Candidatus Vesicomyosocius sp. SY067_SCS001: one gene and its partner. The protein of the gene in region 1 binds, or shares a complex with, the protein of each later gene. Links are inferred from orthologs where the notes say so. Each region holds a gene or a part of one and is shown on either strand. Other genes may lie near its edges. The genes, in order: uvrA and mfd.

Region 1 (3,661 bases):
CTATGACTTATATACTTTTAGCCTTTATAAAAACAGAAGGGTCTACTTTTTAGTCAAATCATCAAGTTGATGACCATGATGTTGCATCTATTCTCACCATACCATGACTTAGACAAAAATTAGAAAAATCATTTGAAGTATAATACAAACTAATTTATTTTTATTAAACTATCAAAGTTAACAGAGTAATCCCAATAAAATCTTTTTTTTACACACAATCTGTACTAACAAGTATAAACCACATACATACTAACCTAGTTCCAGATTAAAAATCTGAAGTCAAAGATAAATTACACGTAAGTTTTCAAATATTCTCCTGTATAGGATTCCTTAACTTGTGCCACTTCTTCTGGTGTACCAAATGCAATAATCTGCCCACCATTATTGCCCCCTTCAGGCCCTAAATCAATAATCCAATCTGCAGTTTTAATAACATCAAGGTTATGTTCAATAATAACAATGGTATTATTACGCTCGCATAATCTATTAATAACTGATAACAAAAGTTTAATATCATGAAAATGCAAACCCGTTGTCGGCTCATCAAAAATATAAAGTGTTTGTCCAGTATCCATTCTTGACAATTCTTTTGCTAATTTAATACGTTGTGCTTCACCACCAGATAAAGTAGTTGCATTTTGCCCAAGAGTAATATAAGAGAGTCCAACCTCCATTAGAGTTTGTAGTTTTTGTTTAATTTTAGGCATAGATTGGAAAAACTTAACTGCCTGTTCTACAGTCATACCAAGTACCTGTGAAATACTCTTTCCTTTATAAAACACTTCTAAAGTTTGTTGATTATAACGCTGACCTTGACATACATCACATGATACATAAATATCTGGCAGAAAATGCATTTCTACCTTAATCAATCCATCACCCTTGCATGCTTCACACCTACCTCCTTTAACATTAAAACTAAAACGACCTGCTTTATAACCACGTAACCTTGCCTCTAAAGTTTGTGAAAATAAATCACGCACTAACGAAAATACACCTGTATAAGTAGCTGGATTAGAGCGTGGCGTACGTCCAATTGGACTTTGATCAATATTAACAATTTTATCAAGATAATTTAATCCTTCAACTGATTCATATTCAGCAGGTGTTATTTGTGCACAATGAAGCTCCCTTGCTGCCAAAGCATACAAGGTATCATTAATTAAGGTTGATTTTCCAGAGCCAGATACGCCTGTCACACAAGTTAATACACCTATAGGAATAGACAAATCAACATTATTAAGGCTATTACCATTAGCTCCTTTAATACGAATCCATTGATTGGCGCTTTTTCGTTTAGTAGGAATTTTAATACTTTGACGACCACTTAGATAATCACCTGTTAAAGAGTTAGGATTGTTTTCAACATCTTCAGGTATGCCAATGGCAACTATTTCACCTCCATGTACGCCAGCACCAGGACCAATATCAATTACATAATCGGCCTGTTTAATTGCTTCTTCATCATGTTCTATCATAATCACTGTATTGCCAATATCACGCAAATAGGCAAGTGTGTTTAATAGCTTTTGATTATCTCTTTGATGTAAGCCTATTGATGGCTCATCAAGCACATACAAGACACCCATCAATCCTGTGCCAATCTGACTAGCTAAGCGAATACGTTGTGCTTCACCACCTGATAAACTATTTGCTCTACGATCAAGACTTAAATACTCCAACCCCACATTAATTAAAAATTCTAAACGTTGAATAATTTCTTTTAAAATTTTTTCTGCAATTTGACCACGAACCCCTTCCAGCTTTAACTCTTTTAAAAAACTATAAATATCAACAATAGAAAGCTTAGCAATATTTGATAAATTTTTTTCATCAATAAACACACTCCTAGCTGATTCATTTAATCTATCGCCATGACATTCAGTGCAATCCTTACTAACAATATAACTAGAAAGTTCTTCTCTAACACTATGAATCTCACTTGTTTCATAACGACGCATCATTCTTGGAATAATACCCTCAAATGGCTTGGCTTTATTAGACCAACCCTTACGTCCTTTGATTCTTGAAAAGTCAATGTCATCTGTGCCACTCCCATAAAGGACAATTTTTTTGTGTTTATCACTTAATTGTTCATAAGGTGTTTCAATACTAAAGCCGTAATACTTACCTACCAAAATTAATATTTGATAAAAATAAGCATTTGAGCGTCCCCAACCATAAACTGCTCCATCTGCTAAACTCATACTAGGACTAGCTATAACTTTTTGTTCATCAAACGTATCTTTCACACCCAGTCCATCACAAGTTTGACAAGCACCAACTGGATTATTAAATGAGAAAAGTCTAGGTTCTAATTCACTTAATGAGTAACCACATTCAATACAAGAAAACTTAGCGGAAAATACCTTTTCTTGCAAGGATGATTCATCTTTCATAGGTGCAATGCGTACCAAACCTGCACTTAAATTAAGTGCAGTTTCCAATGATTCAGATAAACGTGAAATCATATCTTCTCGTATTTTTAAACGATCAACTACAATTTCAATACTATGGTTAACCTTACTATTCAGTACTTCCATTTCATCTATATACACAACTACACCATCAATTCTAGCTATTAAAAACCCTTGCTGATTTAACTCTTTTAATAATTGTACATGGCTACCTTTGCGGTTCTGAACAACAGGTGCTAACAACATAATTTTTCTACCCATTAGCAATTTAACAATACTATCAACCATTTGAGGAATAGTTTTAGATTCAAGATTAATTTTGTGTTTTGGACAAATTGGAATACCAATACGTGCAAATAATAATCTTAAATAGTCATAAATTTCAGTAATCGTACCAACTGTTGAACGTGGATTATGTGAAGTGGATTTTTGCTCAATAGAGATAGCTGGAGATAACCCTTCAATATAATCAACATCAGGTTTTTCCATGAGTGATAAAAATTGACGTGCATAAGCTGATAAAGACTCTACATAACGACGATGTCCTTCTGCATAAATAGTATCAAAAGCTAATGAAGATTTACCTGATCCAGATAGTCCAGTAATTACAATCAATTTGTTTCTAGGAATATCAATGTCAATATTTTTTAAATTGTGGACTCTAGCACCACGAATACTAATATGATTCATATATAAAATATATCAGACAAATATTTATTATACCCATAAGGATAGGTAAAATTATCTCAATATTATGATTTTCAGCACACAGTAATGAGTAAATACAAACGTATCTTATTAAAACTTAGTGGTGAAGCCCTGGCTAGCACTACAAATATAATTGACCCAATAACACTAAATAAAATAGTTGATATAATAAAATCAGTACTTAATCAAAATGTTGAAATAGCAATTGTTATTGGTGGTGGTAATATTTTTAGAGGTGAGACACTTACAAAAACTGGCATAAATCTAATTACTAGTGATCATATTGGAATGTTATCAACTGTCATCAATGCACTTGCTATTGCAGATACTTGTCAAAAAAATAAGGTTGATACATTGGTTATGTCAGGCTTGTCAATAGGTGGTGGTGTATGTAATTCGATTAATCATACACATGCTAAACAAGCGTTAAAAAAAGGCAAAGTCATTATTTTTTGTGCAGGTACAGGCAATCCATGCTTTACTACTGACACTGGTGCAGCGTTACGCGCTATTGAAATTGGTGCAGATGCTGTATT
Region 2 (4,333 bases), 720 kb from region 1 along the record:
GATATACAAGGTTCAGAGATTCATACTGAAGGAAAAGTAATCAATATTACTCCTGTTAAAGTAGATGTTTCTCAAGATCCAACAGGTTGTGGAGATGCTTATCGTGCAGGACTTTTATATGGTTTAATGAATAATATGGATTGGAAAACTATAGGACAACTGGCAGGTTTACTTGGTGCTATTAAAGTTACACATTTAGGCGCTCAAAATCACCAATTTGATATGGGTTATATTGAAAAATATTATCAAGATAACTATGGAGAGTTATTATAATCAAATTAATTTAACATTTTTAATAAATATTCTATTAATTTGATTCGTCTAATATTTTTGGGCATTTGTTCTTTGATAATTAATTGATTTTGATCTTTTAGCTGATATTTTTTTGATTGTTTTTGGATAAGGTTAGTGATTTTTATAGGATCAATGGTGTTTTTTTTGTTAAAGGTAATGATAGCTTTATCTTCATAAAGGATTATTTTATTAATCCCAATTATTTGTGAAAAGAGTTTCAGTTTGGTATTGTAAAGTAAGTTCTTAGTTGAATCTGGCAATAGACCAAAACGATCAATCATCTCAATTTTCAAGGCTTTAAGTTCATTGTTGTTTTGACAATTAGCAATGCGTTTATAAAGCACAAGCCGTTCATGAACATCAAAAATATAAGTTTCTGGAATAATTGATGGTAAGCCAGAATCAATTTGTACTTCATGGTTAATTGGATCATTAAGGTTAATTTTTTTACCAGAGTGCATGGCATCAATGGTGCGTTTCAATAAATCATGGTAAAGGTTAAAACCAATTTCTCTGATTTGTCCAGATTGATTATCTCCGAGTAAATCACCTGCACCACGAATTTCAAGATCGTGATTAGCCAACACAAACCCAGAACCAAGTTTTGTTAAAGACTTAATTACATCAAGTCTATTTTTAGCTGTTTTAGATAAAGATTGATGAGATTTAACAATTAAATAAGCATAAGCCCTATGGTGAGAACGACCAACACGACCTCTAAGTTGATGTAATTGTGCTAGACCAAAATTTTGTGCATTATTGATAATGATGGTATTGGCGTTAGGAATATCAATTCCTGTTTCAATAATCGTGGTGCAAACTAGAATGTGGAAACGTGCGTGGTAAAAATCACTCATAATTTGTTCTAATTCACGTGTTGGAATTTTTCCGTGGGCGATACGAATCTGTAATTTTGGTATAATTTGTTTTAGATTTTCTGCCATATTGTCAATTGAATTAATATCATTGTGTAGTACAAAAACCTGTCCACCACGGTGTATTTCTCTTGTAATTGCCTCTTTGATATTATTGTCATGCCATTCTTGTACAAAAGTTTGGATAGTACTGCGCTTAGCGGGTGGCGTTGCAATAATGGATAATTCTCTTAACGAACCTAGTGCCATATTTAATGTACGCGGAATAGGGGTGGCAGTCATGGTTAGAATATCACTCTGCCCTCGTAGTTTTTTCAAGGCTTCTTTTTGTTTAACTCCAAAGCGATGTTCTTCATCAATAATAATTAAGCTAAGGTTTTTGTATTTAATATTATTTTGGATAATTTTGTGTGTACCGATAATGATATCAATAGTTCCTTGTTTTAGTTGTTCAATAATTATTTTTTGCTCTTTTCTGGTTTGAAATCTTGATAATGTTGCAATTTTTGTAGGGTCATTAGTGAAACGATCTATAAAAGATCGATAGTGTTGATTGGATAATAGTGTGGTTGGCACTAAAATTGCAACTTGTTTACCTGCTTTAACTGCTAAAAAAGCTGCACGCATGGCAATCTCAGTTTTTCCAAAACCAACATCTCCACATACCAATCTGTCCATAGGTTGTTGTGATTGCATATCTGCTAGTACTTCATTCATGGTTTTTATCTGATCTTGAGTTTCCTCAAAGGGAAAATTGGCAACAAATGAAGAGTAATCATCATTAGGTTTAGGAAAAGAAAAGCCTGTTTTGGAGGCTCGCTTGGCAGAAATTTTTAATAATTCAACTGCTACATCAAATAAAGCTTCACTTGCTTTTTTCTTAGCCTTGGCCCATTGGTTGGTTCCTAGTTTATGTAATGGTGTACTTTCTAGAGAAAGTCCAGCATATCTAGAGATTAGATCAAATGAGATTATTGGTACCATTAATTTTGCGTTATTAGCATATTTTAGGACAAGAAAATCTTGTGATTGTCTATCAAAAATTTTGGTTTTGAGCCCTAAATATCTACCTACTCCATAATTTTCATGCACAATAGCATCGCCTATTTTAATCTCTACTAAGCTTTTAATGGCCACGTCAAAATCTTTATGTTTGGCATGACGACTTTGTTGTTGAACTACTTCTTGTCCAAACAAATCTTCTTCAGTAATAATAGCAATATTATGGATAAGTAAACCATGTACAAGGTTCTCATGGATGATGTTAAGAGATTTACTACTAGTAGTAAATTCATGCCAGCTTTTAACGTTATAAGTATCAAGATTATGGTTGATGAGTAAATCACTGAGTATATTTTGTCTATCGAGTGATTCACAAACAATTAATATTTTTTTGTTTTGATTGTTAGTAAATCTTTTAACAAATGTTGAAAATTTACTTAACGGATTGTTCGTTTGTAGTTCAATGCGTACTGGAGGTGGTAGACTTGAGTTAAAATTAAAATACTGATTTTTATTTTCTATTTTAGATGTGCTAAGCATGAGTTGTGATTTTTTTTTGACTTCACTAAAGAGCAATTCTTTGGATAGGAAAACTCGTTGAATATCAAGTGGTATCCTGTCTAATGATTTTTTAGCATATTTAAATCGGTTACGTATTTCGCTATAAGTTTTATCTACTAAGCTTGAAAATTCTTTTGACGTGGCAATAATAGTGTTATCCGCTAGATAGTCAAATAAGGTATTTGTTGTGTTAAAAAATAATGGTAAATAGAACTCAATACCACCTGGTAATCTTCCTTCACTAACCTCAGTATAAATAAAACCATTATCATTAAACGTTTTTTTATAGTTGGTTTTAAAGTATTCAATACTGGTATTATCTGTCGCGAACTCTCTAGCAGGCAATAGCATAATTTCAGGTATTTTAGTTTTAGAACGTTGAGTTGAAGTGCTAAAAGCGCGAATGGATTCTACTTTTTGGTCAAATAAATTAATTCGATAGGCTGTTTTTGTACCCATCGGGTATAGATCAATCAATGAACTACGTATGTTAAACTCACCATGCTCCATTACTGTGGTTACATTCTTGTATCCAATTTTTAGTAATTTTTTACTAAAAGTATCAGAATTAATTTTGTCATTAATACGAATATTTAAGCTATATTTTTCGCTAAACTCTAGTGGACATAAGTGTGAAAATAACGATTCTAACGTGGCGATAACAATACCACGTTTAAGACTTTTAAGTTTGGATAATGTTTTTAATCTACTTGATGTAATATCAGGATGAGGTGAGAAGTAATCATAGGCGAGAACTTCCCAATTATCAAATTTTAAAATTTCTAAGTCAGTGTTATAAAACTTTAAAGATTTGTAAAGATTATCAAAATGTACAATATCATTAGCAATTACTAAAATGACTTGTTGTTGGTTGGCTAATTCAATTAATGCCAATGCATCTGCACTACCATACAGTGAACCCCAATACATTTTTCGACCTAATTCAAAGCATTTAACTTTGTTGGAATAGAGATATGGCATCACATTTAAATATTGTCAGTTAGAATATCAATACCTTCATTTTCTAGCATTGTAATGAGTTGAATGAGCGGTAAACCAATTAAACTATTTGGATCATTGCCAATCATGCATTTAAATAAGCCAATACCTAGGCTTTCAGATTTAAAACTACCTGCGCAGTTATAAGGAGTTTCTTTTTTAAGGTAATGGTTAATTTGATCAATATTTAATTTTTTAAAAATTACCTTAAATATTTCAACTTTAGTTTGTATATTGTCGGTTTTTGTATTTAAAAGTGATAAACTTGTAAGAAAATTTACTGTGTTACAAGAATTTTGTTGTAGTTGTTTAATGGCTTCCTCATGGTTTTTTGGTTTGGTTAGTATGTTATCATCAGTATTAAATCCATTATTAATTGTCGCTACTTGGTCAGAAGCAATTATTAAACCACTGTGTGTTTTTCCTATTTCTCTGGCTTTTTCCTGAGCTAGACGGTAAACTAATTTCTCAGGTGTTTCACCCTTTTTTCTTGATTCATCAATTTTTGGCGGATGTATATCGAAGGCTAAACCTAGTTTGGCAAGCAATGTTTTTCTAAAAGGTGAATTTGAGGCTAGAATTAATGAGATCATTATGATTGA

What was found.
Region 2: the proteins of uvrA (region 1) and mfd are in contact, whole or in part, in a crystal structure (PDB 4DFC), measured with the Escherichia coli proteins. The link is inferred for Candidatus Vesicomyosocius sp. SY067_SCS001 from one-to-one orthologs.

What each region holds. Positions count from the first base shown.
Region 1 is NZ_CP054877.1:250,055-253,715, reverse strand. The notes cover bases 91-3,413. They hold uvrA (excinuclease ABC subunit UvrA), read right to left. Parts: upstream 3,108-3,413; coding sequence 291-3,107; downstream 91-290. Other genes in these bases: pyrH (UMP kinase), read left to right, coding at 3,192-3,413. Outside these bases: more of pyrH, read left to right, coding at 3,414-3,661. UniProt on the Escherichia coli protein: The UvrABC repair system catalyzes the recognition and processing of DNA lesions. UvrA is an ATPase and a DNA-binding protein. A damage recognition complex composed of 2 UvrA and 2 UvrB subunits scans DNA for abnormalities.
Region 2 is NZ_CP054877.1:971,570-975,902, reverse strand. The notes cover bases 79-4,073. They hold mfd (transcription-repair coupling factor), read right to left. Parts: upstream 3,714-4,073; coding sequence 279-3,713; downstream 79-278. Other genes in these bases: HUW60_RS04650 (Maf family protein), read right to left, coding at 3,719-4,073; HUW60_RS04660 (carbohydrate kinase family protein), read left to right, coding at 79-273. Outside these bases: more of HUW60_RS04660, read left to right, coding at 1-78; more of HUW60_RS04650, read right to left, coding at 4,074-4,324. UniProt on the Escherichia coli protein: Couples transcription and DNA repair by recognizing RNA polymerase (RNAP) stalled at DNA lesions. Mediates ATP-dependent release of RNAP and its truncated transcript from the DNA, and recruitment of nucleotide excision repair machinery to the damaged site.